Regions from separate parts of the Pseudocitrobacter sp. 73 genome, predicted to be linked through region 2. Evidence: predicted binding sites of a transcription regulator. Region 2 holds the regulator's gene; each other region holds the start of a gene.
The links. Region 2 encodes Fur, which represses iron uptake genes when iron is present. Its sites were predicted from a motif close to ATAATAATGAGAACNACTATCAA; they were not measured.
Positions count from the first base shown of each region.

Region 1: efeU (iron uptake transporter permease EfeU) is a predicted target of Fur. The motif match lies at 6,007-6,029, and genes of this name have one in related genera.
Region 3: exbB (tol-pal system-associated acyl-CoA thioesterase) is a predicted target of Fur. The motif match lies at 1,064-1,086, and genes of this name have one in related genera.

Region 1 is NZ_VTZO01000001.1:345,258-355,524, forward strand. It holds gene putA (trifunctional transcriptional regulator/proline dehydrogenase/L-glutamate gamma-semialdehyde dehydrogenase) at 1-3,905, opposite strand, end outside; gene putP (sodium/proline symporter PutP) at 4,325-5,833, shown strand; gene efeU (iron uptake transporter permease EfeU) at 6,080-6,913, shown strand; gene efeO (iron uptake system protein EfeO) at 6,949-8,064, shown strand; gene efeB (iron uptake transporter deferrochelatase/peroxidase subunit) at 8,070-9,329, shown strand; gene phoH (phosphate starvation-inducible protein PhoH) at 9,960-10,267, shown strand, end outside.
Region 2 is NZ_VTZO01000020.1:155,935-166,201, reverse strand. It holds gene ybfF (esterase) at 1-257, shown strand, start outside; gene ybfE (LexA regulated protein) at 387-680, shown strand; gene fldA (flavodoxin FldA) at 831-1,361, shown strand; gene fur (ferric iron uptake transcriptional regulator) at 1,643-2,095, shown strand; gene F0Q32_RS19560 (LysR family transcriptional regulator) at 2,148-3,014, opposite strand; gene F0Q32_RS19555 (HAD family phosphatase) at 3,122-3,820, shown strand; gene chiQ (ChiQ/YbfN family lipoprotein) at 3,874-4,206, opposite strand; gene chiP (chitoporin) at 4,258-5,661, opposite strand; partial or broken gene F0Q32_RS26835 (hypothetical protein) at 5,741-5,857, shown strand; gene glnS (glutamine--tRNA ligase) at 6,052-7,716, opposite strand; gene nagE (N-acetylglucosamine-specific PTS transporter subunit IIBC) at 7,900-9,921, opposite strand; gene nagB (glucosamine-6-phosphate deaminase) at 10,245-10,267, shown strand, end outside.
Region 3 is NZ_VTZO01000038.1:9,453-19,719, forward strand. It holds gene metC (cystathionine beta-lyase) at 1-897, opposite strand, end outside; gene exbB (tol-pal system-associated acyl-CoA thioesterase) at 1,148-1,882, shown strand; gene exbD (TonB system transport protein ExbD) at 1,889-2,314, shown strand; gene F0Q32_RS24335 (methyl-accepting chemotaxis protein) at 2,649-4,100, shown strand; gene F0Q32_RS24340 (TIGR00645 family protein) at 4,190-4,687, shown strand; gene F0Q32_RS24345 (aldo/keto reductase) at 4,735-5,775, opposite strand; gene yghX (YghX family hydrolase) at 5,932-6,819, shown strand; gene F0Q32_RS24355 (DUF2623 family protein) at 6,900-7,190, shown strand; gene yghU (glutathione-dependent disulfide-bond oxidoreductase) at 7,221-8,087, opposite strand; gene gss (bifunctional glutathionylspermidine amidase/synthase) at 8,367-10,220, shown strand.

The DNA of each region.
Region 1 (10,267 bases), on a different contig from region 2:
GAACGTTCGTGATACAGGCGTTCCAGCAGCAGATTCGTTTCGCCGCGCGCAAAGCCCTGCACTGAAACAATCGCGCCGTCGCGGGCCGCAACCTGTTCACACAGTTTGCGCAGTTGATCGGAATCGCCGTGGTAAATCACCGCATCGAAGAACTGGCTCATAAGCACATCCGCTTTGGCGAAGCGAATACGCTCGCTCACCTCTTTCGGCAGCTTTTTCGCCAGTTCGCGCTGGAGTGGGGCATCCGGCCACAGCACTTCGCTACCGACAGCCATGACGGCCGCCAGTTGGGTCAGCGCATCCTGCTCGTCATCGGCGACGCAAAGTACGCGCTCGCGCGGCATCAGCGTCCAGGTGTTACGTTCACCGGTCGGGCCCGGCAGCACGCGCTGGGTTCCGGCTTGCGCCAGTTCGCCATACTGCTGGCACAGCGCGCTCAGCGAGGCGTTACCGTTGCCCCAGTTCTTCAGCGCGGTGAGCGGTTTTTCCAGCAGCGCTTTCAATTGTGCATCTACCGGATATTCCGCGTCATGACGTGCGAGCGTCGTGCCCAACGCCGTTTCCGGGCGGCTGGTCAGCAGGCGATAGAGATAGAGCGGGCCGCCCGCTTTCGGGCCGGTGCCGGATAACCCTTCACCACCGAAAGGTTGCACGCCTACCACTGCGCCGACCATGTTACGGTTGACGTACAGGTTGCCGACCTTCGCGCTACCCGTAACCTGTGCGATGGTTTCGTCGATGCGCGTATGCACGCCCAGCGTCAAACCGTAGCCAGAGGCGTTAATTTGCTCAATCAGTTTGTCCAGGTTATTGCGGTTGTAACGCACCACGTGCAGTACCGGGCCGAACACTTCTTTCTTCAGTTCATCAAAACTTTCCAGCTCAATAAGCGTCGGGGCAACAAAGGTACCGGACTGCCATTCGCGCGCGTCCTCGCTGTTTTCGCGTGCCGCCTGGAAGACGGTGCGGCCTTTGGCGCGCATTGCCTGAATGTGGCGTTCGATATTGGTTTTGGCTTCGTCATCAATCACCGGGCCGATGTCGGTGGTCAGACGGCCTGGGTTGCCCATGCGGCATTCACTCATCGCACCGCGCAGCATAGTGAGGGTGTGATCGGCGATATCGTCCTGCAGGCAGAGTACACGCAGGGCGGAACAACGCTGGCCCGCACTGTCGAAGGCGGAGGCGACGACATCCACAACAACCTGCTCGGTGAGTGCGGAAGAGTCGACGATCATCGCGTTCATCCCGCCCGTCTCGGCGATAAGCGGCGTCGGGCGACCCTGTGCATCCAGGCGGGTGGCGATGTTGCGTTGCAGCAGGGTAGCGACTTCCGTCGAGCCAGTGAACATCACGCCACGTACACGGTTGTCAGAGGTGAGTTGTGCGCCCACGGTTTCGCCACGGCCCGGTAGCAGTTGCACCACGCCAGGCGGTACGCCGGCTTCCAGCAGAATGGCAATGCCCTGTGCGGCAATCAGCGGCGTTTGCTCGGCGGGTTTTGCCAGTACGCTGTTCCCCGCGGCGAGAGCGGCGGCAATTTGCCCGGTAAAGATCGCCAGCGGGAAGTTCCACGGGCTGATACACACCACAGGGCCGAGCGGGCGGTGAGTTTCGTTATCGAAATCATGACGTACCTGACCGGCGTAATAGTGCAGGAAATCGACCGCTTCGCGCACTTCGGCAATCGCGTTGCTGAAGGTTTTCCCGGCTTCACGCACCAGAATGCCAATTAACTGCTGCATCTGGCCTTCCATCAACACGGCGGCGCGCTCCAGAATGGCGGCACGTTCCTGCGGCGGCGTGGCAAACCAGATGGGCGCATTGTTCACCGCGCTGGTCAGCGCTTGTTCCACTTCGTTTTCGCTGGCTTCGCGCACGTAGCCAACGATATCTTTCGGCTCCGCCGGGTTAAGCAGCGGCGTCATTTCACCTTCGACGACCGGGTGTTCCAGCATCGGCAGGGCACGCCATTTCTGCAACGCACTGTTCAGCAGCGAAGAAGAGAGCGAGGCCAGTCGGTGTTCGTTAGCGAGATCGAGGCCTGCCGAGTTGGCGCGGTCTTTTCCATAGAGATCGCGCGGCAGGGGAATTTTCGGATGCGGCAGCCCCGCAGCACCTTCCTGAATGGCCATTTTCTCAACGGCTTCAACCGGATCGGCCACCAGTTCATCAAGCGGTAGCGTGGTATCGGCGATACGGTTAACGAAGGAGGTGTTAGCACCGTTTTCCAGCAGACGACGCACCAGATACGCCAGCAGCGTTTCATGCGTACCCACCGGGGCGTAAATACGGCACGGACGGTTTAATTTGCCGTCAGCGACTTTACCCACCACTTGTTCGTACAGCGGTTCACCCATGCCGTGCAGGCACTGGAACTCATACTGACCCGGATAGTAGTTCTGCCCGGCCAGTTGATAAATGGCCGCCAGCGTGTGGGCGTTGTGGGTGGCGAACTGCGGATAAATCAGGTTTGGCGCACCCAGCAGTTTCTTCGCACAGGCGAGGTAAGAGACGTCGGTGTACACCTTGCGGGTATAAACCGGGTAACCTTCCAGTCCGTCCATTTGCGCACGTTTGATTTCGCTGTCCCAGTATGCGCCTTTCACCAGACGAATCATCAGGCGACGACGGCTGCGGGTGGCGAGGTCAATCAGGTAATCAATGACGAACGGGCAGCGTTTCTGATACGCCTGAATAACAAAGCCAATGCCGTTCCAGCCCGCCAGTTCTGGCTCGAAGCACAGTTTTTCCAGCAGGTCGAGTGAGATCTCCAGACGGTCCGCTTCTTCAGCGTCGATGTTAATGCCGATATCGTACTGGCGCGCCAGCAACGTCAGCGATTTCAGGCGCGGATAGAGTTCGTCCATCACACGATCATATTGTGCGCGGCTGTAGCGCGGGTGCAGGGCGGAAAGCTTAATCGAGATGCCCGGACCTTCATAAATGCCGCGCCCGTTAGAGGCTTTACCAATCGCATGGATCGCCTGTTGATAAGAGACCATATAGGCTTGCGCATCGGCGGCGGTCAGCGCCGCTTCGCCCAGCATGTCATAAGAGTAGCGGAACCCTTTCTCTTCCAGTTTACGCGCATTGGCCAGCGCTTCGGCAATGGTTTCCCCGGTGACGAACTGCTCGCCCATCAGGCGCATCGCCATATCCACGCCCTTGCGGATCAGCGGTTCGCCGCTTTTACCGATAATGCGGTTGAGCGAGCGAGAAAGGCTGGCTTCATTGTGCGTAGAGACCAGTTTACCGGTAAACAACAGGCCCCAGGTCGCCGCGTTGACAAACAGCGAGGGGCTACGGCCAATATGCGACTGCCAGTTGCCGTTGCTGATTTTGTCGCGGATCAGCGCGTCACGCGTCGCTTTATCCGGAATACGCAGCAGCGCTTCGGCCAGACACATCAGCGCCACGCCTTCCTGAGAGGAGAGGGAAAACTCCTGCAACAGGCTCTGCACCATGCCCGCGCGTCCGCTGGCGGTTTTTTGATTACGCAGCTTTTCTGCCAGTTTCCATGCCAGCTGGTGAGCCTGAGCGGCGATATTTTCCGGCAGACGCGCCTGCTCCATTAACATGGGAACCGCATCGGTTTCGCTGCGGCGCCAGGCGGCAGTGATGGCTGCACGACTCACGGACTGCGGCAGGATCTGTTCGGCGAACTCAAGGAACGGCTGGTGTGACTCTTCCTGGGCGGTGACGATTTCATCACTTTCATTAGCAGCCCCGGCGAGCAGTGCCGGCAATTCCGGCAAGACTTCATCGTTTTCCAGCTTTTCCAGATAATTAAAGATTGCCTGTTTAATTAACCAGTGTGGGGTGCGATCAATTCGTGTGGCCGCACTTTTAATTCGCTCGCGCGTGGCTTCATCCAGCTTAACACCCATGGTGGTGGTGCCCATGCCATCTACTCCTGTTGTTTTGTCGTCATATTTTAGGCGTAGCAAGAATATCTACCATGTTGCAACTTTGTGCAACCGTGTTAAATGTGACATCAATTGCAACCTGAGAAATGAATTTATTGTTAAAAGAAAAAGTGATGGTATGGAATGTAATCGATGTATCCGAAAGCTTGATTTTGAGGGCTAGTTAACAGTTCTAAAGGGTGCAACCCTAAAAAGCGTGAGGGAGTGCAACCTATAGGAAAATGGTATTACGACAGGGATGCATTCGATGTGAATGCAGTGTTAAATCGTTTGTGAAAAAACTTCGCTTCCGTCAGGATACGGTCGCCTGAATAACAGAACAGGCCTTTACCTCGTTCCGGTAAGGGAATAACGACAAGTCGGATTGGGTCGACGAATAAATCTGGAGAGTTTTAATGAATATAAGCACACCGATGCTGGTGACTTTTTTTGTCTATATCTTTGGCATGATATTAATTGGGTTTTTCGCCTGGCGATCGACGAAAAACTTCGATGATTATATCCTCGGGGGACGAAGTCTTGGGCCATTTGTGACCGCGCTTTCTGCGGGCGCGTCGGATATGAGCGGCTGGCTGCTGATGGGCCTGCCAGGTGCGATTTTTATCGCCGGTATCTCGGAAAGCTGGATTGCTATCGGCCTGACCGTCGGCGCATGGATCAACTGGAAACTGGTGGCGGGGCGTTTACGTGTCCACACCGAGGCCAACAATAATGCGCTAACGCTGCCGGATTACTTTACCGGACGTTTCGAAGATAAGAGCCGCGTGCTGCGTATTATCTCCGCGCTGGTGATTCTGCTGTTCTTCACCATCTATTGTGCGTCTGGCATTGTGGCAGGGGCGCGTCTGTTCGAAAGCACCTTCGGCATGAGTTATGAAACGGCGCTGTGGGCCGGTGCTGCCGCGACCATCATTTACACCTTTATCGGCGGCTTCCTGGCCGTGAGCTGGACCGACACCGTACAGGCCAGCCTGATGATTTTCGCGCTGATCCTGACACCAGTAATGGTTATCCTCGCCGTGGGCGGCCTGGATGATTCGATTGAAGTTATCAAGCAAAAGAGCATTGAGAATATCGATATGCTCAAAGGACTGAACTTTGTCGCCATCATTTCCCTGATGGGCTGGGGGCTTGGTTACTTCGGTCAGCCGCACATTCTCGCGCGTTTCATGGCGGCAGATTCCCACCACAGCATCGTGCATGCGCGTCGTATCAGTATGACCTGGATGATCCTGTGTCTGGCGGGTGCGGTCGCGGTTGGCTTCTTTGGTATCGCCTACTTCCAGAATAACCCGGCAGTTGCGGGCCCGGTCAGCCAGAACGCCGAACGCGTGTTTATCGAACTGGCGCAAATCCTGTTTAATCCGTGGATTGCCGGTATTCTGCTTTCTGCAATCCTGGCGGCGGTGATGTCGACCCTGAGCTGCCAGTTGCTGGTGTGCTCCAGCGCGATTACCGAAGATCTGTACAAAGCGTTCCTGCGTAAAAATGCCAGCCAGAAAGAGCTGGTGTGGGTAGGGCGTTTGATGGTGCTGGTGGTGGCGCTGGTGGCGATTGCGCTGGCAGCAAACCCGGAAAACCGCGTGCTTGGCCTTGTAAGCTATGCCTGGGCTGGTTTTGGTGCAGCGTTTGGCCCGGTGGTGCTGTTCTCGGTACTGTGGTCACGTATGACACGTAACGGTGCGCTGGCGGGGATGATTATCGGTGCGGTAACCGTGATCGTCTGGAAACATTTCGAGCTGCTGGGTCTGTACGAAATCATTCCGGGCTTTATCTTCGGTAGTCTGGGTATTGTTATCTTCAGCCTGCTGGATAAAGCACCGTCTGCGGCAATGCGTAAACGCTTCGAAGAAGCCGACGCACATTACCATTCTGCACCGCCGCCGCGTTTACAGGCGGAGTAAACACGTTGCCGGATGCGCTGCGCTTATCCGGCCTACAGGAGAATTTGTAGGCCGGATAAGGCGTTAGCCGCATCCGGCATTTTATCATCCGAATTTTCCCGCCAGCACATCTTACTGCTTTTACATTTGCTTATCATTTCCGACATATTTCACTTGAATTTCGTCTTTGCGTAATGATAATCGCTATCACTCACATTTACTTTTCTTTGCATGTGTTGACTGCGATTCACATTTAAGGACGTTCGTATGTTTGTGCCTTTCCTGATTATGCTGCGCGAAGGATTAGAAGCCGCGCTGATTGTTAGCCTTATCGCCAGCTATTTGAAACGCACACAGCGTGGCGACCTGATAGGTGTTATGTGGATTGGCGTATTTCTGGCCGCGGGGCTTTGTCTTGGGCTGGGCATCTTTATCAACGAAACCACCGGCGAGTTCCCACAAAAAGAACAAGAACTGTTTGAAGGGATCGTGGCGGTCATTGCTGTCGTTATCCTCACGTGGATGGTGTTCTGGATGCGCAAAGTGTCGCGCAACGTAAAACAGCAACTGGAGCAGGCGGTGGATAACGCGCTGGCGCGGGGCAATCACCACGGCTGGGCGCTGGTGATGATGGTCTTTTTCGCCGTGGCGCGTGAAGGGCTGGAATCGGTGTTCTTTCTGCTGGCGGCATTCCAGCAGGATCTCGGTATCTGGCCACCGCTGGGCGCGGTGCTGGGGCTGGCGACCGCCGTCGTGCTGGGCTTCCTGCTCTACTGGGGCGGCATTCGCCTGAACCTTGGTGCGTTCTTCAAATGGACCAGCCTGTTTATTTTACTGGTTGCCGCAGGGCTTGCCGCCGGGGCTATTCGCGCGTTCCACGAAGCCGGGCTGTGGAACCACTTCCAGGATGTCGCGTTTGATTTCAGCGGCACGCTCACCACCCACTCACTGTTTGGCACATTAATGGAAGGCATTTTTGGCTACCAGGAAGCGCCAAGCGTCAGTGAAGTGGCGGTCTGGTTACTCTATTTACTGCCTGCGCTGGCGCTCTTTTTCTGGCCAGCGCGCGCGCCGAATGCAGCATCACGTATCGCCCCGTAAGGCAAATGGCTTTTACTCATTGAAAGGGATGGACCATGAACACTATTTTTCGCCGTAGCGTGCTTGCCGCGCTGTGCTCTCTCGCATTCTCTGCGCAGGCTGCTGACATTCCGAAGGTCAATGTCACGGTAAACGACAAACAGTGTGAGCCGATGACGCTCACCGTCAATGCCGGTAAAACACAGTTTATCATTCAGAACCATAGCCAGAAGGCGCTGGAGTGGGAGATCCTCAAGGGCGTGATGGTGGTGGAAGAGCGTGAAAATATCGCGCCGGGCTTTACGCAAAAAATGACCGCCAACCTGCAACCGGGTGAATATGAGATGACCTGCGGTCTGCTGACCAACCCGAAAGGCAAGCTGATTGTTAAAGGTGAAGCCACGAAGGATGCAGCGAAAGCCGATGCGGTTTTAAGCCTGGGCGAGGCGATTACCGCCTATAAAAGCTATGTGACGGCACAGACCGCAGAGCTGGTCAAAGCCACTAAAGCCTTTACCGATGCGGTGAAAGCGGGGGATATCGAAAAAGCGAAATCCCTGTACGCACCTACGCGTCAGTACTACGAACGTATTGAACCTATTGCAGAGCTGTTCTCTGACCTCGACGGCAGTATTGATGCCCGTGAAGATGATTATGAGCAGAAAGCCGCTGACCCGAAATTCACCGGCTTCCACCGTCTTGAGAAGGCACTCTTTGGCGACAACAGCACCAAAGGAATGGATAAGTATGCCGAACAGCTTTACAGCGATGTGGTTGACCTGCAAAAGCGTATTGCAGAATTGGCCTTCCCGCCGTCAAAAGTGGTCGGCGGTGCTGCCGGGCTGATTGAAGAAGTGGCCGCCAGCAAAATCAGCGGCGAGGAAGATCGTTACAGCCATACCGACCTGTGGGATTTCCAGGCCAACATTGATGGCGCGCAGAAGATTGTTGATCTGCTGCGCCCACAACTGCAAAAAGAGAACAGTGCGCTGCTGGTGAAAGTGGATGCCAACTTTAAGAAAGTCGATGCGATCCTCGCCAAATATCGCACCAAAGACGGTTTTGAGACCTACGACAAACTGACCGATGCGGATCGCAACGCGTTGAAGGGGCCAATCACCACTCTGGCGGAAGATTTAGCGCAGCTACGCGGGATTTTGGGGCTGGATTAAGCATCATGGCAGAGCAACATAAAACCGGCGTGAATGAACCTTCACGCCGTCGCTGGCTGAAGGGCGTAGGCGCGCTGGCGCTGGCGGCAGGTTGCCCGGTGGCGCACGGTGCGAAAGCCGTTGCGCCAGCGGTGACCGGGCGCGATGAGAAACAGCCTTTTTATGGCGTGCATCAGGCGGGCGTGCTAACACCGCAGCAGGCATCGATGATGCTGGTGGCGTTTGACGTGCTGGCCTCCGATCGCGCTGACCTGCAACGTTTGATGCGTCTGCTGACCACGCGGATTGCCTTCCTCTCTGAGGGGGGACCGGCGCCAGAGACGCCAAATCCGCGTTTGCCGCCGATGGATTCCGGTATTCTTGGGGCGTGGATTGCCCCGGATAACCTGACCATGACCGTATCGGTCGGGCAGTCACTGTTTGATGAGCGCTTCGGGCTGGCAGCGCATGCGCCGAAAAAGCTGCAAAAAATGACGCGCTTTCCGAATGATTCATTGGATGCGGCGTTATGCCACGGTGACCTGTTGCTGCAAATCTGCGCCAATACGCAGGACACGGTGATCCACGCTCTGCGCGACATCATCAAGCACACGCCGGATCTGCTGAGCGTGCGCTGGAAGCGGGAAGGGTTTATCTCTGACCACGCCGCACGCAGTAAAGGTAAAGAGACACCGGTTAACCTGCTGGGGTTTAAAGATGGTACCGCGAACCCGGATAGCAGCGATAACACACTGATGGACAACGTGGTGTGGGTGACAAAGGATCAACAGGAACCCGCGTGGGCAGCGGGGGGCTCGTATCAGGCGGTGCGCATCATTCAGTTCCACGTCGAGTTCTGGGATCGAACGCCACTCAAAGAACAGCAGACTATTTTTGGCCGCGATAAGCAGAGTGGTGCGCCGCTCGGTATGCAGCATGAGCATGATGTACCCGATTATAGTCGCGACCCGGACGGTGAGGTGATTGCGCTGGATAGTCATATCCGGCTGGCTAACCCGCGTACCACTGAAACACAGTCCAGCCTGATGATGCGTCGGGGATACAGCTATTCTCTCGGCGTGACCAATTCGGGGCAACTGGATATGGGGCTGTTATTTGTCTGCTATCAGCACGATCTGGAAAAGGGATTTCTCACGGTACAGAAACGGCTGAATGGTGAAGCGCTTGAGGAGTATGTTAAACCCATCGGCGGCGGCTACTTCTTCGTGCTGCCGGGTGTGCCGTCATCGGCATCCTATCTTGGGCAAACGTTACTTGAAGCCTGAACCATGCCAAACTTGCCTGATGGCGCTGCGCTTATCAGGCCTACAAAATGCCTGCAAAAATTTGTAGGCCGGATAAGGTGTTTACGCCACATCCGGCATTAACCAGGCGCACGTTGTCAATAATCTGAAAAACACCTACCTCTTTGGGTAGGTGGTGTATCCACTTTTTTTTCTTGTTTCTATCCCATTGATATAATTCTGTAATATAAATAGAAGAGACTGTCTGTGAACGTATGGGGTCTAATTTGTTACTTTTAGGTAAAATTTAAATTGCATTCTTAATTATTTATGATGTATTTAATAAGTAGTAGCGGTAGTTCCCGGTTGTGATGTAGCTCACTATGGAGATCGCGAATGGTAGCGTCCTTTATCGGACAAGGTAAAAACAGTCACCGCACCACTCCGCGCGGAGGTTCAGCTTCCGGCAGCGATTTCGTCACCTCAAAAATCTCTCACTCTGAAACCAACACTCTCTTACCCGATGTGGAACGCGATGCGCGTAGTCGTGCTTTCACGTCAGTTCGACAGGCAAGCAATGGCTTACAAGGAAGCCAAACCTCAGACGTTCGTGCGCATAATCGTGCTGCCAACGGCACGTGTGATGTAAACCTACAACTCAAGGTGCTATCCATGGGAAGACAAAAAGCAGTGACTAAAGCTCGTCGTGAAGCAAAACGTGTGCTGAGACGGGATTCACGCAGCCATAAACAGCGTGAAGAAGAATCGGTCACCTCGCTTGTGCAGATGAGTGGCGTGGAATCTATCGGCATGGCGCGGGACAGCCGCGATAATTCGCCGATTAAGGCCCGCAATGACGCTCAGGCGCATTATTTGAATGCGATTGAAAGCAAACAGCTGATCTTCGCCACCGGCGAAGCAGGCTGCGGGAAAACCTGGATAAGTGCGGCAAAAGCGGCTGAAGCTCTGATTCATAAGGA
Region 2 (10,267 bases):
AGTGGCGCTTCAACGTACCGGTCCTGTGGGATCAGTACCCGCACATCGTCGGCTGGGAGACAATTCCGGCATGGGAACATCCGGCACTGTTTATCCCTGGCGGAAATTCCCCTTATGTTACCGAAGCTTACCGGGAGGCTCTGCTCTCGCAATTCCCGCAGGCACGCGCACACGTCATTGCAGGCGCTGGTCACTGGGTGCATGCAGAAAAACCGGACGCGGTGCTGCGCGCTATTCGTCGATATTTAGCAGACTGATTAAAAACTCAACGACCGCGCGCCATTATGGTCGTGGTCGTTGGCGTGTCGGTTGCGGTGATGTATGATTGCGCGCTGTCTGCACCGGGCGTTTCCCGGTAGCTTGTTTCCCCGAAGTCACTCTGAACCATGGCAAAAGAACAAACGGACCGCACGACAATTGATTTGTTCGCAAATGAGCGTCGGCCGGGAAGACCCAAAACCAATCCGCTTTCGCGTGACGAACAGCTGCGCATCAATAAGCGTAATCAATTAAAACGCGATAAAGTTCGCGGCCTGAAGCGTGTCGAACTGAAACTCAATAGCGATGCGGTAGATGCCCTGAACGAACTGGCAACCGCGCGCGATATGAGTCGCAGTGAGCTTATCGAAGAGATTCTGATGAGCCAGTTAGCCCTGCTTCGCGCGCAGGAAAAGCTCTGAAAATTTCATAAAACCCCGCTTTCATGTAGCAGAGTGTGCAGTCCGGTACGATTGCTGATTCCGCACCCTTCTCTGTTCTGCTATGATTGCCCTTATCTGTGGGCAATACGCCACCACCATATCATTAAGTTTCAAGAGGTTATTTAACTCATGGCAATCGTTGGCATTTTCTTTGGTAGCGACACCGGCAATACCGAAAATATCGCAAAAATGATTCAGAAACAGCTTGGTAAAGACGTTGCCGACGTGCATGACATTGCCAAGAGCAGCAAAGAAGACCTGGCTGCATTCGACATTCTGCTGCTGGGTATCCCTACCTGGTACTACGGTGAAGCGCAGTGCGACTGGGATGATTTCTTCCCGACGCTGGAAGAAGTTGATTTCAATGGCAAACTGGTTGCACTGTTCGGCTGCGGCGACCAGGAAGACTATGCGGAATACTTCTGTGATGCGCTGGGCACTATTCGCGACATCATTGAACCGCGCGGTGCAACCATCGTCGGCCATTGGCCAACAGCCGGTTACCACTTCGAAGCCTCTAAAGGCCTGGCTGATGACGATCACTTCGTGGGTCTGGCTATTGATGAAGATCGTCAGCCGGAACTGACCGCTGAACGTGTAGAAAAATGGGTTAAACAGGTCTCCGAAGAGCTGCATCTGGAAGAGATCAAAAACGCCTGATGTTTGTTGCGGTGTGATTGTTAAATCACACCGCATTAATAGGCAAAAGCAATCAAAATAATAGCTACAATTTTTTAACTTTTGAGCGCAAATCTGTACAATATCTTCTGAATTTAGCGAGTTTGCTGGTCAAGCCTCGTTTTCGAAATCTTTATTCGCCTGGGTCTTGCTGTTTTCATTTAGAAGGCGTCATTCTATAATGAGACGCATTACACTCGGTGCACTCTCTGTGATACTTCCGCGTTTGGAAGTCAATCGTTTAGCAACAGGACAGATTCCGCATGACTGACAACAATACCGCATTAAAGAAGGCTGGCCTGAAAGTCACACTTCCCCGGTTAAAGATCCTGGAAGTGCTTCAGGAACCAGACAATCACCATGTCAGCGCGGAAGACTTATATAAACGCCTGATCGACATGGGTGAAGAGATTGGTCTGGCGACCGTCTACCGTGTTCTGAACCAGTTTGATGATGCGGGCATCGTAACGCGCCATAATTTTGAAGGCGGTAAGTCCGTTTTCGAACTCACTCAACAACACCATCACGATCACCTGATCTGCCTCGACTGCGGCAAGGTTATCGAATTCAGCGATGATTCCATCGAAGCTCGCCAGCGTGAAATTGCCGCGAAACACGGTATCCGCTTAACCAACCACAGCCTGTACCTGTATGGTCACTGCGCTGAAGGCGATTGCCGCGAAGATGAACACGCACATGATGGTGTAGAGAAGTAATTTTCACACTGAAATGACAAAACCAGCTTACGGGCTGGTTTTTTATGGTGGTCTATGGCTTCATTTCCATCACCATCCGCAGAAAATTGTCCCGTCCTTCATGCTCTCGCGTAGGATCCCAGGCCATCGCAATTTCCCACCCCACTTTGACATTAGCCAGTTCGACCATTTTTACCCCGGCAGGCAGAACGTTACAGATACTCTCAGGCAAAAAGGCAATACCGTTGCCGCCACCGATCAGCGCCAGTAAAGAATGCATATCGTCGGAAACGGATACCGCATGCACATCGGGAAACTGCTCGGCGAGGATGATGCGAACCTGCTCAGCCAGACACGGCGCGGCGTGCGTACTGAGACGTAATAACGGATAGTGTTCAACAAGATGATGTAATCCTTCTTTTACAGACGCATTCGCGGGAACGGCAAGCACCAGACGCTCCTGTTTAATCACAAAATGTGACAGAGGCGGCAGAACGGGCAGCCGCAAGAAACCAATATGCAGCGCTCCTTCGAGCAGCATTCGGCACTGCACGCTTGAAGGAATGTTGTTGAGCGAGACGGTGACATCAGGAAAACGCGCCTGAAAAGTATTAATCCATTGCGGCGTAAGAGAATATGTCGATAGCCCAAACCCGAGGGCGAGTTTGGCTGTCGCCCCCCGTTTGATATCCCCGGCAAATTTCCGCAATTCGCGGTAACGCACCAGAAATTCGCACGCCTCGGGGTAGAACAATTTCCCCTGGCAAGTAAGTGTTGCACCGTGGCGCCCACGAGTAAAAAGCACCAAACCCAAATCGTCCTCCAGCACCTGGATCTGTTTGCTTAACGCAGGCTGAGTGATACACAACGCATCTGCAGCGGCATGGTAACTCCCCTGCTCCGCGAGCGTAACAAATGCCTGTAGTCGGCGATTTTCCATTCCCGTTTTTTATCCCTGCGCGAAAAAAAAGCATTATACATAGCCCCTGTTTCAACCGATTATCCATAAAAAGTCACAGAATGTTTTCAGAAGATACAGGGGGAAAAATGACTCAAGCGATGCCCGTACTGACTGCTGTCCTTTTTGATATGGATGGCGTGTTGATCGATTCAAACCTCGTGATTGAGAAGGCATGGAGAGGGGCTGGCAAGCTTTACGATCGTGATATCAGCAACGAAGATATTGCTCTACACATTCATGGTCAACCGGGGCCACATACAATTCGCGCACTCTTCAGCGATCTTTCCAGGAAAGATCAGGCGATCGTTCAGCAGTACATTATCGATGCAGAAAATAATGCGGATTACGAGCCCATTAAGGGTGTTGCCGAGTTTATTACAGCCCTACACCATGCAGGGGTCATCATCGGTATCGTCACCAGCGGCTGGCGCAAGAAAATCGATCGTGTTATTCATATGCTGGGTGTAGACGATGCGATTTCAATCATCGTCGAACGTGATGATGTCGAAAGAGGAAAGCCCTGGCCTGACCCCTATTTGTTGGCGGCAACGCAACTGGGGATCACACCAGATAAGGCATTAGTTTTTGAAGATTCCCACAGCGGGATCACCTCCGCTGTCAGCGCGGGTACGTACTGCGTTGGCGTCGGTAGCGAGGCGTTACAAAACGGTGGTCCGGAGTGTGCCGTAATCGATTTCAGTCACCTTCAATGGCACACCGATGAGGCAGGACAATTCATCTTATCGCTTCGACCTGGGAATACGATAATGTTGATACCCGCTTAGTTTGCACATTCATGCAGCCGTGCCCGACAAGCAAGCTTATCGGGCACGTTATCTTAACGGGGAGTATTATTACTGCGAATTTCCTGCCAGATTAACCCGCAATCTTTCTTCACAGCCTGATCGTTGCCGGTTTTTCTCGCCAGAATGCACGCCTGGTAATCGCTTACCCGCACAGTTTCCTGATTAGCAAACTGCTGATGCGCCTTCTCCTGCTTCAGTACGTTCAGCACCTGCTGGCAGGCTTCGATTTTCTCCGGCGAGCCTTCCGCGGTGTTAATACAGGCACTATAGGCATCTTTTAAACGCGTATCTTCTTTCGGTGCTTCAGACTGGGCGCAACCTGCCAGCGTCGCGACCAGCGCAGCAATCATCACTGTTTTTTTCATATTATTAGCCTTATACGACACGGCGGGCGCTGCGGCCCGCCGGTATGCTTATCAGAAGATAGTGAACGGTGCGATAACCATGAATTTCACGTCGCGTTCATCCTGGAAGATGTTGCCATAACCACCGCTCCAGCTCGGGATATCGGAGTGGTTGTCGTACTGGGTGAAGTGCAATTTGAACAGGGTGCCTTTCGCGCGGCCTTCCTGTACGGTGTACGCCACGTCAAAGCTGTAAGAAGACTCTTCGATAGTTTTGTTTTTGTCGTAGTACGCGTCCGGGTTGATCTGCCAGGTAGACGGTTTGGCATCCCAGGCGTAAACGTATGATGCGCCCACAGCCCAGCCCGGCAGGTTCCAGTTCTTCAGGTCATACATCGCGCCGAAGAACACCGCTTTTTCGCCGTTGGCGTTGAAGTCAGAACGGTTATCCCACCAGATATCCAGACGACCGTTTGAGGAGGCGTAGGTTGGGGTCATACGCTGTAAGAAGAAGCCCTGCTGGCCTTCTGCCTTAACCCAGGTCCCTTCCAGGCGCAGGTCAACCTGACCCACTTTGTAACCGAAGGTGAGTGCCTGCAGCCAGGCAGTGCCGTCGTAAATGTCGTTTACGCTGCGATCGTCTACTTTATCGCGAGTACCGTAGAACTGATAGCTGGTAGACAGCGGGCTACCGGCGATATCAAATTTGTAGCTGGCTTTGGCGAAGTATTGATCGACATAGCCTTCCGCCTGACCAAATGCCGCTTCCAGCACCAGGTCATTTTTGAAGTCATATTTCATACCGATGGAGTGCAGATAATCGACTTTCGTGCGCTTATCGTTCTGGTAGAAATTATCCATTTCGATATGCCATGGGGCCTTATATTCATTGGTCCACATGTAGGAGAAGCTCAGCGCGCCAGCGTCGTCAAAATCAAAGTTCGCCCCGGCTTCTGCGCCCTGATAAGTACCCGGCATAAAGCTCCAGTGCGGCGCTAACAATGTTTGGCCGGTCGGCTGGATATAACCACCACGCGCCCAAACCGGGCCGTATTTAAATTTCGCCGCGGCTTTATAAAGGCTCACACCGCTTTTATCGCCGGAGTAATCTTCCGAGTAGCCTTTATTTTTAGACGAGAACGCAATTTCGTTCGGGTGACCACTTTCTGAGGATTCCGCCATTTCGATAGCGGTGAACGCCGCAATATCGAGGCCGAACATATCAGCAGCATAGCCGGACTGGAAATCGAGGTTGGCGTTCCAGGTAGAGTGAGAAAGGTTGGTTTTATATTTGTCGTTGTCGGTTACATCTTTACGGTCACGTTCACGCTGCCAGTAATAGATGCCGCCCGTTAACGTAGAGTCATCGATAAAGCCTGCTGCACTCGCCTGGGGAACAACCACCAGGCCCGACATTGCTGTTACACCGGCAATAGCCAGCGCCAGCGTACTACGTTTGCCACTGAACGTACGCATATGTGTATCCTCTTTGACTTTTAAAATGCCGCTGCAAAGCAGAGGCTAAAAATAAAAAAACAGATAAAAAAGTAGCGTAGTGAAAAGCACCTTTTGCTACAGGATTAGATTATTTTTCGCGACGCGAATTATCAATCCTTTTTCGCAAGCAAAACGCAGGACTATGACAAAGCGCACATATTTCGTTGCGTCTTGTAACAAATGCGATTTATTAACATTAAGCGGCGCAATGCCTTATCTCATCAGGGGAAAATGTTAATAGCACAGGTTGCGAGGATGTATCTGGGCGAAATGATGCAAACGGGTGATGGCTGGATAAAAAAGATTAATTCGCATCGCGAATATGAGACAAAAAACGCCGCGTGAGCGGCGTTTTTCACAAACAAGGGATTATTCGCCCGCTTTCGCCCAGGTATCACGCAGCCCAACGGTGCGGTTGAACACCAGTTTTTCTGCGGTAGCGTACCGGCTGTCGAGGCAGAAGTAGCCTTCACGCTCGAACTGATACGCTTTACCGGCAACAGCAGCTTTCAGAGACGGTTCAGCAAAGCCCTGCTTGATAATCAGCGAATCCGGGTTCATCACCGACAGGAAGTCATCTGCCGCACCTGGGTTCGGCACGCTGAACAGACGGTCATACAGGCGGATTTCAACCGGCAGCGCATGTGCCGCACTCACCCAGTGGATAACACCTTTTACTTTACGGCCATCAGCCGGGTCTTTGCTCAGGGTATCGGCATCGTAAGTACAGAAGATGGTGGTGATATTGCCTTCTGCATCTTTCTCTACACGTTCTGCTTTAATCACGTAAGCATTACGCAGACGCACTTCTTTACCCATCACCAAACGCTTGTACTGCTTGTTAGCTTCTTCGCGGAAGTCAGCGCGATCGATCCAGATTTCACCGCTAAACGGTACTTCACGGCTGCCCATTTCCGGTTTGTTCGGATGGTTCGGCATGGTGACCATTTCGCCTTCGCCCTGATAGTTTTCGATAACCAGTTTCACCGGATCGATAACAGCCATTGCGCGCGGGGCATTTTCGTTGAGATCTTCACGAATGCAGGATTCCAGCGACGCCATCTCAATGGTGTTGTCCTGCTTGGTCACGCCAATGCGTTTGCAGAACTCACGGATAGCTGCAGCGGTGTAACCGCGACGACGCAGACCAGAGATGGTCGGCATACGCGGGTCATCCCAGCCTTCAACGTGTTTTTCCATGACAAGCTGGTTCAGCTTACGCTTGGACATCACGGTGTATTCCAGATTCAGGCGCGAGAATTCGTACTGGCGCGGATGAACCGGAATAGAGATGTTATCGAGAACCCAGTCATACAGGCGACGGTTGTCCTGGAACTCCAGGGTACACAGGGAGTGCGTAATGCCTTCCAGCGCATCGCTGATGCAATGGGTGAAGTCGTACATCGGGTAGATGCACCACTTGTTGCCAGTCTGGTGGTGATCGGCAAATTTAATACGGTACAGCACCGGATCGCGCATGACGATGAACGGCGACGCCATATCGATTTTCGCGCGCAGGCAGGCTTTACCTTCTTCAAAACCGCCGGTACGCATTTTCTCGAACAGCGCCAGGTTTTCTTCGACGCTACGGTCGCGGAACGGGCTGTTTTTACCCGGCGCAGTCAGAGTGCCGCGGTATTCGCGGATCTCTTCCGGCGACAGTTCGTCAACATAGGCCAGGCCTTTGTTGATCAGTTCAACGGCGTACTGGTGCAGTTGATCAAAATAGTCTGAGGAGTAGTGAATATCACCGGCCCAATGAAAACCTAACCACTCGACGTCGTGCTTGATAGACTCGACGTATTCGATATCTTCTTTTACCGGGTTAGTGTCATCAAAACGCAGGTTGCACAGGCCCTGATAGTCCTGCGCGACGCCAAAGTTCAGGCAGATCGATTTCGCATGGCCGATGTGCAGATAACCGTTCGGCTCAGGCGGAAAACGGGTATGGACTGTGGTGTGCTTCCCACTGGCCAGATCTTCATCGATGATCTGACGAATAAAGTTACTCGGGCGGGCTTCAGCCTCACTCATCGTGGATTCCTCAAAAGCGTAAATAACGTATAACGGCGTATGATCTTATAAGCCGGACGCAGAGACAACCCTTAACTTACAGAAAATGCGTCTTTGAAGAGGAATATGGGGATCATTTGCTGCAAAAAAAAGCGGCGGAGGAAAGTCCCCCGCCGCTTAAGGCAATCGCGAACTCAGGAGCGATTATTTACCTTTAATTTCATACAGCGCTGTTTGCCCCGCAACGACATGACCCTGCGCCTTAATCACCAGGCCGCTGAAGTCGTCAATGTTGCTACAAACCACCGGGCTAATCATTGAACGCGCATTGGCGTTCAGGTAGTCGAGATCCATTTCCAGAACCGGCTGACCTGCTTTCACTTCCGCACCCTCTTCCACCAGGCGAGTAAAGCCCTGGCCGTTCAGCGCAACGGTATCGATCCCCATGTGGACAACGATTTCCGCGCCTTTCTCGGTTTCCAGGCAGAACGCATGGTTGGTGTTAAAGATTTTAACGATAGTGCCCGCCGCCGGGGAAACCACGGTTTTATCCGTTGGTTTAACCGCAACGCCGTCGCCCACCGCTTTGCTGGCAAAGGCTTCGTCTGGCACCGCTTCCAGCGCCACCACGTCACCGGTGACCGGGGAAACCAGCTCGGCAATCACCGTGCTGTTATTCGGCACAGCTTGCGGTTTAGCCGCAGGCGCTGCTGCCGGTGCCGCAGTGGCTTCAGCCGCCGCAACCGGGCCTGTGGTTTTCATCGCGTTGGCGATTTTCTCTGCCACGAAGCCAACGATAATCTGCACGCTGGTTTTGTTCAGGCGAATCACACCGGATGCACCCAGACGTTTCGCCATTGCGTCGTTCACCAGAGAAGAGTCTTTCACGTTCAGACGCAGGCGGGTGATACAGGCGTCAATGCCGGTCAGGTTGTCAGAACCGCCAATTGCGGCGATGTACTGGCGCGCCAGGCCGGAAACATCCTGCTCTTTATCGCTTCCTACATTCGTGTCCTGACCATCCGCTTCGCTACCGGCAACCGCCAGCTCACGACCCGGGGTCATCAGGTTGAATTTGGTGATGGTGAAACGGAACACCACATAGTAGATAACGAAGAACACCAGTCCCTGCGGGATAAGCATCCACCAGTGTGTCGCCAACGGGTTACGCGACGACAGCACCATATCAACCAGACCTGCGCTGAAGCCGAAACCGGCAATCCACTGCATGCTGGCCGCGATAAATACAGAGATACCGGTCAGGAAAGCGTGGATCACGTACAGTACCGGCGCCACAAACATGAAGGAGAATTCCAGCGGCTCGGTGATCCCGGTGAAGAATGCCGCGAAGGCACCCGCCATCATGATACCCAGCACTTTCGCTTTGTTCTCAGGACGCGCGCAGTGATAGATAGCCAGCGCCGCACCCGGCAGGCCGAACATCATGATTGGGAAGAAGCCCGCCTGATAACGACCGGTGATACCGACAACCGCTTTACCCGCTTCGATAGACTGTGCGCCACCGAGGAAGTTAGGAATGTCGTTAATGCCCGCCACGTCGAACCAGAATACGGAGTTCAGGGCGTGGTGCAGGCCAACCGGAATCAGCAGACGGTTGAAGAAGGCGTAAACGCCCGCGCCAACGGAGCCCAGTTTCTGAATGTGCTCACCGAAGTTCACCAGACCGTCGAAAATTACCGGCCAGATGTACATCAGAATAAAAGCGACCACGATCATCACAAACGAGGTCAGAATTGGCACCAGACGGCGACCGCTGAAGAACGACAGCGCCTTCGGTAGCTCAACGCTGCTGAAGCGGTTGTAGAGTTCTGCAGAGATAATACCGACCAGAATACCCACGAACTGGTTGCTAATCTTACCGAACGCCGCCGGAACCTGGTCCGCCGGAATCTTCTGGATCATCGCTACCGCCGCCGGAGAACACAGCGTGGTCAACACGAGGAAGCCCACAAAGCCGGTCAGCGCCGCAGCACCGTCTTTATCTTTGGACATCCCATAAGCCACACCAATGGCAAACAGGACGGACATGTTATCAATAATGGCCGAGCCAGACTTGATGAAGAACGCGGCGAGGGCGTTATCGCCACCCCAACCAACAGGGTCGATCCAGTAACCAACCCCCATCAAAATTGCCGCCGCAGGCAGCGTGGCGACCGGCACCATCAGTGCACGACCGACCTTTTGTAAATAACCTAGAATACTCACTTTATTCCCCCTATGAGACCCCGTTAGGCTCACGCTTTGCTGTTTTTTTATAGTGTTACAACTGATAAGTACGACGAATTATTCATTGACATGTGGAGTGTGTGAAAAATTAATTCGTATCGCAAATTAAACACCCTTTTTTTGTGATTTTTGTCACCAAATATCGCTATACCCCCTCCCTTTTGCTGGCTAACTCGCAAAACTTATTTTATCATTCAAAAAATCAAAGCGGATTGACCCCTTGTTACCGCGAAAGTGCGTTACGCTTTATGATAAGCATTCGTCAATCCACGACCTTTTTAAATTAACTATAGAGGTGAACAATGAGACTGATTCCCCTGGCTAC
Region 3 (10,267 bases), on a different contig from region 2:
GTATTCGTGACCTTTGCTACCCGGCAACGCCGGATGATTCACGCGGGCAACCTGCGGATGCTGTTCCAGCCATTCGGCAATTTTCAGGCTGCTTTCATGATGCTGACGCAGGCGAACGCCAAGTGTGCGCAGGCCTCGACTGGTCATGTAGGCGGTGTCCGCATCCAGCATCTGGCCCATCAGATACGCATTTTCGCGCAGTTGTGCCCAGCAGCGTTCGTTGGATACCGCGGTACCGACCATCGCGTCAGAGTGGCCAATCAGGTACTTTGTGCCAGCCTGAATCGAAATATCTATGCCGAAATCGAGTGCTTTAAACAGCACGCCTGCCGCCCAGGTATTGTCGATCATAATGATTGCATCCGGCGCAACGCTGCGTACGGCTGCAACAATTGCAGGAACATCATGAACTTCCATGGTAATTGACCCCGGGGATTCCAGGAACACCACTTTAGTATTGGGTTGAATCAGATGCGCGATTTCGCTGCCAATCAGCGGGTCGAACCAGCTTGTGGTGACGCCCAGTTTTCCCAGAATTTTGGTGCAGAAATCCTGGCTCGGCTCATAGGCGGTATTGGTCATCAACACATGATCGCCCTGTTCAACAAAGGCCAGAATCGTATTGGCGACCGCCGCGGCGCCGCAAGGGAAGAGGGCGCAGCCCGCGCCGCCTTCCAGCTCACACATCGCTTCCTGCAAAGAGAAGTGAGTGAGCGTACCGCGACGCCCATAGAAGAGTTCGCCTTTCGCACGATTGCGAGTGGCATGTTTTTTCGCCTCAACGGTGTCGAACACCAGCGAAGAGGCGCGCTGAATGACGCTGTTTACCGAACCCTGCGTGTACTTTTTACTCCGCCCGGCGTTGACCAGCGCGGTATCCAGGTGCTTATCTGCCATCTCTCTCCTGCCTTTTTTTATACGTCTGGACGTCTAAATTATCACGATTGTTGCTGGATGTACCCGCCCGCGCGAGATAAAGCAGAAAATATCTCAAAAATCGCGGTGGTGACTTTTTTACTGCGTAAGCGCAAGGAAAATAAGTATGATTTGAGTCACTATGTAAATACTAATGAGAACTACTATCAATTCGACGTCGTTTTGATATTATTGTGCTCAGATTTTGTGATTTATGTCCTGGAGATACAGAGTGGGTAATAATTTGATGCAGGCGGATCTCTCCGTTTGGGGTATGTATCATCATGCCGACATCGTTGTTAAAGTGGTTATGATTGGCCTGATTCTGGCATCCGTAGTCACCTGGGCCATCTTCTTTAGTAAGAGCGCAGAGTTGTTCTCCCAGAAGCGTCGCCTCAAACGCGAGCAGCAGCTGTTAGCGGAAGCCCGCTCTATCGATCAGGCGCACGAAATCGCCGCCGCCTTCCACGCGAAAAGCCTCAGTACGCAACTGATTCATGAAGCGCAGGACGAGCGCGAGCTTTCTGCGGGTTCCGAAGACAATGAAGGAATTAAAGAGCGTACCGGCTTCCGTCTGGAACGTCGCGTTGCCTTCGTGAGCCGTAGTATGAGCCGCGGGACCGGTTACCTCGCAACTATCGGCGCCATTTCCCCGTTTGTCGGTCTGTTCGGTACCGTTTGGGGTATCATGAACAGCTTCATCGGTATTGCGCAGACGCAAACCACCAACCTGGCTGTTGTTGCACCGGGTATCGCAGAAGCGCTGCTGGCGACCGCAATTGGCCTGTTTGCCGCGATTCCGGCGGTGGTTATCTATAACGTCTTCGCCCGTCTGATTGGCAGCTATAAAGCAAACCTCAGCGATGTTGCTGCGCAGGTTCTGCTGCTGCAAAGCCGTGACCTGGACCTCCACGCCAGCGGCGTGACCCAGCCGGTGCGTTCCGCACAGAAATTACGAGTAGGTTGATGCCCCATGGCAATGCGTCTTAATGAAAATCTGGACGATAACGGCGAAATGCATGAAATCAACGTGACGCCGTTTATCGACGTTATGTTGGTTCTGCTGATTATCTTCATGGTTGCCGCGCCACTGGCGACGGTGGATGTAAAAGTCAATCTGCCTGCGTCCTCCAGCCAACCGCAGCCACGCCCGGAAAAACCGGTCTACCTGTCGGTGAAAGCAGATAAGTCGATGTTCCTGGGTAATGACCCCATTACCGATGAGAACATGGTAAACGCGTTGAACACTCTGACGGAAGGGAAGAAAGATACCACTATCTTCTTCCGCGCCGATAAAACCGTCGACTATGAAACGATGATGAAGGTGATGGATACGCTGCATCAGGCTGGCTATCTGAAGATTGGCCTGGTAGGGGAAGAACACGCAGGGGCGAAATAAAGCCCCTCACCCCGGCCCTCTCCCTCAGGGAGAGGGTGAAAACCGCACTCACTTAAACCCTGGCTCTGTCGGTTCCCTCTCCCTTGAGGGAGAGGGTTGGGTGAGGGGGTAAACACCGCACATTTCCCCTAAGTCTTCTCTCCTGAAAAATACGTCCCCACAACACAATTATTTATCTCTGCTTTAAATTAAATTTAATTCTTTATTAAGTAGTAATAAAAACGCGTGTAAAGAATATATTCTCTCCCTCCGCTGGTAATGATTAATAAACTCTCTACGCTTATTTATGGCGCTAAAAATACTAATAACATTACCTGTACAGTGCGGAAAGAACATGGATAAATCAAACAATTCAGACGCTCGCGAATCGCTACGCGAAAGCATCTCTGTCTCGGCAATTCGTCAACGGGCTGACGGCCAAATGTTGGCGCTGGTGTGGCTGCTTTGGGTTATCTCGCTGGTTGTGGGCTGGATAGCCGGAAATGTCCTGGTGGCGCTATGTGTCGCCACACCATTAGCGATTCTGGCCACGCTTGTTACCGCATTTTTTCGCGGGCGATTAATTTCACGGTTGTTTTTTGCGTTTATCCTGATGACCTTTTCCGCACTGCTTATTCAGCTTGGCGAGGGCGAAACAGAATATCACTTCTCCGTTTTTGTGCTTTTGTCCGCGTTGCTGGCCTGGCGTGACTGGCGTCCGCTAGTGATGGGTGCTGCAGTTATCGCAGTACACCATTTAGTCTTTAACTATTTGCAGGAATATAACCTTTATCACATCGTTATTTTTATGCATACCGGCCTGCATATGGTGATGATGCATGGCGCGTTTGTGGTGGTACAAACCCTTTTCCTGGTCGTTCTGGCAGTACGTATGGAACAAGATGCAGTATCTGCCAGTGAGGTGGCGAAACTGGCGGCAGTCATTAATTGTGAACCCGGCAGTCTGACCCTGGCGCGAGAATCAAAAGTCAGTCATTCTCCTTTCGCCCGTACCTTTAGCCGAACGCTTGGCGCGATGCGCACTACGCTGGAGCAGGTGAGTAGCAATGTTGGTCAGTTGCTGGATACCTCGCAAACCATTTTGCAGCGCAATACCGCACTATCAGAACGTACTGACAGCCAGGCCACTTCTCTCGCCATCGCCGCAAGTGCGATGGAGCAACTGGCGAGCGCGGCGTCACTGACCAGTGAACAAGCCAGTGAGGCGCGCAAGCGTGTTTTACAGGCGTGCGATGTCGCGAGGCGGGGTGGGGAAAACATCCGTGCGGCGACGGCGTCAATGATGCACATTCGTGATGAATCACAGCAGATTAATAGCATTCTGGAGTTAATCGACGGCATCGCCTTTCAGACGAATATTCTGTCGCTGAACGCCTCGGTTGAAGCGGCACGCGCAGGCGAACATGGCCGAGGGTTTGCGGTGGTCGCCTCTGAAGTGCGTTCGCTGGCGTTACGTTGTGAAGAGGCGGCGAAAGAGATTCGCCACCTTACCGCCGCCTCGGTGAAAAGCACCCATCAGGGCGCTGAGCAGGTCGAGCTGGCGGGAAATACGATGCAGGCGATCATTACGCATATTGAAGGCTTACAGGACTCGCTGGAAATCCTCTCTTCGATGAGCGAACAGCAGCGCGCCAGCGTGATGCAGATGAAGGGCAGTATCGCCACCATTGATGCCAGCGTGCAGGAAAACGTCCAGCATGTGGCGCAGACTATGCAGATGGCGCAGCAACAGCAGCACTATACTGGCGAACTGAAAACGGCGATTTCGGTGTTCAGGTTGGTGTAACCTAACCCTAAATTGCTGAGGTGAATTGTTGAAATTATGTTGCATGGTTGCGATATACTAAGCCGAATTGAGTTTATCGACAGGACACTATGGAACGTTTTTTTGAAAATGCGATGTACGCGTCGCGCTGGATTTTAGCCCCGGTATATTTTGGCCTTTCATTGGCGCTGCTGGCGTTGATGATTAAGTTTTTTCAGGAGATCTTTCACGTTCTGCCTAACATCTTTGAACTGGCAGAAGCCGATCTTATCCTGACGTTGTTATCGCTGGTCGATATGACGCTGGTGGGCGGTCTGCTGGTGATGGTGATGTTCTCCGGTTACGAAAACTTTGTCTCGCAGCTGGATATCAGTACCCACAAAGAGAAGCTGAACTGGCTGGGGAAAATGGATGCTACCTCGCTGAAAAACAAGGTCGCGGCATCCATTGTCGCTATTTCATCTATTCACCTGCTGCGGGTATTTATGGATGCCAAGAATGTGCCGGATAACAAGCTGATGTGGTATGTGATTATCCATCTGACCTTTGTACTGTCGGCGTTTGTGATGGGATATCTGGATCGCTTAACGCGCGGCCAGAAGCATTAAAACGCGACTCGCGCCCGGTAGCGATGCGCCACCGGGCAAAGAGTGTGCTATTTATCCGACGACGCCTGCCACAAATTCAGTTGCCCATCGGCAACATGCTTATCAATCTGCGCCAGCTCTTCTGCCGTAAAGTTCAGGTTATTCAGGGCCTGAACGTTCTCTTCAATTTGTTCCGGTCGGCTTGCGCCAATCAGTACTGACGTCACGCGGTTGTCCTTCAGCAGCCAGCTAAGGGCCATCTGCGCCATACTCTGGCCACGACGTTGTGCCATCTCGTTTAATAAACGCAGGCTGTTGAGGTTGCTTTCACTCAGCATATTCTCGGTCAGACCGCGCGCTTTTTTCCCTTCTGTCTGCATGCGTGAGCCGTCCGGAATTCCGTTGAGGTATTTACCGGTCAGCAGCCCTTGCGCCAGCGGGGTAAAGGCGATGCAGCCGACGCCGTTCTCTTCCAGTGTATTCAGCAGGCCGCTCTTGTCTACCCAACGGTTGAGCAGGTTGTAGGAAGGCTGGTGGATAAGTAACGGGATTTTCCACTCGCGCAACAGCTCTGCCATCTTTTGCGTGCGCTCTGGCGAATAAGACGAGATGCCGACATACAGCGCTTTTCCGCTCTGCACCGCCTGCGCCAGCGCGGCAGCGGTTTCTTCCATCGGTGTGTTTTCATCAACACGGTGCGAGTAGAAGATATCGACGTAATCCAGCCCCATGCGCTTCAGGCTCTGGTCGAGGCTGGCGAGCAAGTATTTGCGCGAACCGCCCTTGCCGTATGGCCCCGGCCACATGTCGTATCCGGCTTTGGTCGAGATGATCAGCTCATCGCGATAGGCAGCGAAATCTTCCCGCAGCAGGCGGCCAAAGTTCTCTTCCGCACTGCCCGGAGGGGGCCCGTAGTTATTGGCGAGGTCGAGGTGAGTAATGCCGCAGTCGAACGCTTTACGCAGCAGCGCGCGTTGGCTGTCGAGCGACTGGATATGACCAAAACTGTGCCATAACCCGAGTGACAGCGCGGGCAGTTGCAGGCCGCTGTTGCCGCAATAGCGATATTGCATCTGCTCGTAACGGGCAGGATTGGCGGACCAGGTCATAATGTCTCCTTGATTGTCTGATTTTTGAAACGCTGTTTCCAGATTAACGTTTTTGTCACAACCAACCCGTTGGCGGGATCACAATGCTGATGATTTATGGGCAATAAATCTGTCTTGTGCTTTTCTTAGTTAATGCCTGTTAATGGAGATCCCTCGATGACCCGACTGACCGCCAAAGACTTTCCGCAAGAGTTGCTCGATTACTACGACTATTACGCACACGGCAAAATTTCCAAGCGCGAGTTTCTGCAACTGGCGGGACGATACGCCGTCGGCGGCATGACTGCGCTGGCGCTGTTTAATCTTCTCAAGCCCAACTACGCGCTGGCGGAACAGGTCGAGTTCACCGACCCGGATATCAAACCGGAATATATTCGTTATCCGTCGCCCAACGGCCACGGTGAGGTGCGCGGTTATCTGGTCACGCCGACGAAAGCCGCCGGAAAGATGCCCGCCGTGGTGGTGGTGCATGAAAATCGTGGGCTTAACCCGTATATAGAAGATGTTGCCCGACGCGTCGCGAAAGCGGGCTATATTGCCCTTGCGCCGGATGGGCTCTCTTCCGTCGGCGGTTATCCCGGTAATGATGACGAAGGGCGCGAGTTACAGCAAAAAGTCGATCCGACCAAACTGATGAATGATTTCTTCGCCGCGATTGAGTTTATGCAGGCGCATCCGCAGGCGACGGGCAAAGTCGGGATAACCGGTTTTTGCTACGGCGGCGGCGTGTCGAATGCGGCGGCGGTGGCTTACCCTGAGCTGGCCTGCGCGGTGCCGTTCTACGGACGTCAGGCCCCGGTCGCGGATGTGGAAAAAATCAATGCCCCTTTATTGCTGCATTACGCGGCGCTGGATACGCGTATTAACGAAGGCTGGCCGGCAATGGAAGAGGCGTTAAAAGCGCATAAAAAAGTGTACGAAGCCTATATTTATCCGGGCGTGAATCATGGTTTCCACAACGACTCGACTCCGCGCTACGACAAGGCCGCAGCGGAGCTCGCCTGGCAGCGAACGCTGGCGTGGTTTGAGAAATATTTGCACTGAAAGTAAAGGCTGCAAATAGCACTGGATATCGCTCAAAAAGTCGCTATATAATTTTATATATAACGATTGAGGGTTGTGCGATGGATAACCATTTTGGTAAAGGCCTGATGGCCGGGCTGAAAGCACCTTACGCCGACAGTGCGCAGAAGGTTCTGGGCTTTTGTTCTGACTATAAACGCGGGTTTGTGCTGGGGTTTTCCCATCGCATGTTTGAGAAGACGGGCGACCGCCAGCTCAGCGCATGGGAAGCGGGCGTCCTGACACGACGCTATGGTCTGGATAAAGAGATGGTGATGGATTTCTTTAAAGAACACGAATCCAGCACCACGGTGCGCTACTTTATGGCGGGTTATCGCCTGGAAGGCAGATAAACCGGGTGGAGTGCACCCGGTTTCCGTCGTTTAACCCTGACGTTTATCTTCCGTTTGGGTGTCGAAATCGCTGGCGGCATGACGCTCATGCAGTTGTTCATTCAACGGGCCATTGGTACGGTTAACAATGCGTCCGCGTTGTACCGCCGGGCGGCTGGCGATATCTCGCGCCCAGCGCTGCACGTTTTTGTAACTCTTCGCATCGAGGAACTCGTCCGCGCCATACACCTGACCCAGCACCACGTTGCCAAACCACGGCCAGACCGCCATATCGGCGATGGTGTACTCTTCACCTGCGACATAGCGCCCGCGCGCCAGCTGTTTATCCAGCACATCCAGCAGACGTTTTGCTTCCATGGTGAAACGGTCGATCGCGTACTCAATTTTCACCGGCGCATAGTTATAGAAGTGACCAAAACCGCCGCCGAGGAATGGCGCGGAGCCTTGCAGCCAGAATAGCCAGTTCAGGGTTTCTACGCGGCCAGCCGGATCTTTAGGCAGGAAGTGACCAAATTTTTCCGCCAGATACAGCAGGATATTGCCGGACTCAAATACGCGAGTCGGCGGGGTGGTGGAGTGGTCGCGCAGGGCCGGGATTTTCGAGTTCGGGTTCACGTCAACAAAACCGCTGGAGAACTGATCGCCCTCGCCAATGCGGATAAGCCACGCGTCATACTCCGCGCCCGTCACGCCAAGCGCCAGCAACTCTTCGAGCATGATGGTGACTTTCTGGCCGTTCGGTGTTCCCAGCGAATAGAGCTGAAGCGGGTGATGCCCAACCGGCAGCTCTTTTTCATGCGTTGCGCCGGAAACCGGACGATTGATATTGGCGAACGCGCCGCCGTTATTCTGTTTCCACTCCCAAACTTTGGGAGGCTGATAGGTGTTGTCTGACATGTTGGCCTGCCTTTTTGATGATGTGTTGAGGCAGTGTAGCAGTTGATGAGGGAAATGATCACCCTCACCCCGGCCCTCTCCCTGAGGGAGAGGGAGAAAAACCGCACAGTTCGGTCCCCTCTCCCTGTGGGAGAGTGTTAGGGTGAGGGCATCAGACCGCACAGTGTGACAGCGCGCACAACAGGTGTATGATTAACGGACACCTGTTGGATAAATAACAACGTGCAGGGACGACCACACCCGCTATTACTCGCCGCCTGCATGCTCTGAGGAAGACACATGAGTTGTACGAGTAGTGACGCGCCGTTTGGCACGTTGTTGGGATATGCACCGGGTGGCGTCGCCATCTATTCTTCAAATTACAGCAGCCTGAAGCCCGAAGAGCGGGCGGATGATGTCTCGTTCCGTAGCTATATCGATAACGAGTACATGGGCTATAAGTGGCAATGCGTTGAATTCGCGCGCCGCTTCCTGTTCCTTACCTACGGTTTTGTTTTCACCGACGTCGGCATGGCCTATGAAATCTTCTCTCTGCGCTTTTTGCGCCAGGTAGTGAATGATGACATTCTGCCGTTGCAGGCGTTTGCCAACGGTTCCCGTCGCGCGCCGAAAGCGGGCTCTCTGCTCATCTGGCAGAAGGGCGGTGAATTCCATGAAACCGGCCACGTCGCGGTCATCACCCAACTGGTCGGCAATAAAGTGCGTATTGCAGAACAGAACGTTATCCATTCGCCGCTACCTGCGGGCCAGCAGTGGACGCGCGAGCTGACGCTGGAAGTGAAAGATGGCCATTACATCCTTCACGATACGTTTGACGACACCACCATTCTTGGCTGGATGATTCAAACCGCCGATACCGAACATAGCCTTGCGCAACCAACGATTGCCAGCAAAGCGCTGAATCTGCAGGGCGCGCGGCTGGAAAATCGCGGCCAGTTCGACGGTAAATGGCTCAATGAACAGGATTCATTACAGAAAGCATACGTCGCGGCAAACGGTCATGTGATTAACCAGGACCCGTATCAGTACTTCACCATGACGGAAAGTGCTGAGCAGGAACTGATAAAAGCCACTAACGAAATGCACCTGATGTACCTGCACGCCACCGATAAAGTGATGCGTGACGATAACCTGCTGGCGCTGTTTGATATTCCGAAAATCCTCTGGCCACGTCTGCGTCTCTCCTGGCAGCGTCGCCGCCACGACATGATCACCGGGCGCATGGATTTCTGCATGGATGAGCGTGGTCTGAAGGTGTACGAATACAACGCCGATTCCGCATCCTGCCATACGGAAGGTGGGTTAATCCTCGAACAGTGGCTGAAAACCGGCTTTGAGGGCAAAGGCCATAACCCTTCAGATGAACTGCTCAGCGAACTGATTGGCGCGTGGAAACACAGCTCGGCGCGTCCATTTGTTCACATCATGCAGGATAAAGATCTGGAAGAAGATTACCACGCGCAATTTATGCAGCGTGCCATTACCCAGGCCGGGTTCGAGTGCAAAATTCTCCACGGCCTGGAAGAGGTTCACTGGGATGCCGCCGGTCAGCTGGTGGATGATGAAGGGCGACTGGTAAACTGCGTATGGAAAACCTGGGCATGGGAAACCGCCATTGAGCAGGTGCGCGAAGTCAGCGATGCCGAGTACGCCGCCGTGCCGATCCGCACTGGCAGCCCGGCGGGAGAGGTGCGTTTGATTGACGTGCTGTTGCGCCCGGAAGTGATGGTCTTCGAACCGCTGTGGACGGTGATTCCGGGCAACAAAGCGATTCTGCCGGTGCTGTGGTCGCTTTTCCCGAATCATCCGTATCTGCTCGACACCGATTTTGAAGTGACCGATGCGCTGGCGAAAACCGGCTATGCGGTGAAACCGATCTCCGGGCGCTGCGGCAGCAACATTGACCTGGTGAGCGGGCACGATCAGCTTCTTGATCAAACCAGCGGTAAGTTTGTCGACCGCAAAAATATCTACCAGCAGTTGTGGTGTCTGCCAAACGTTGCCGGGAAATATATCCAGGTTTGCACCTTTACCGTCGGCGGTAACTACGGCGGGACCTGCCTGCGTGGTGATACGTCGCTGGTGATTAAGAAAGAGAGCGATATCGAACCGCTGGTGGTGATTGAGCGTTAAACAGCCAGGACGGAGCCTGCAACGGGCTCCGTTTTTTTTACCTGCGA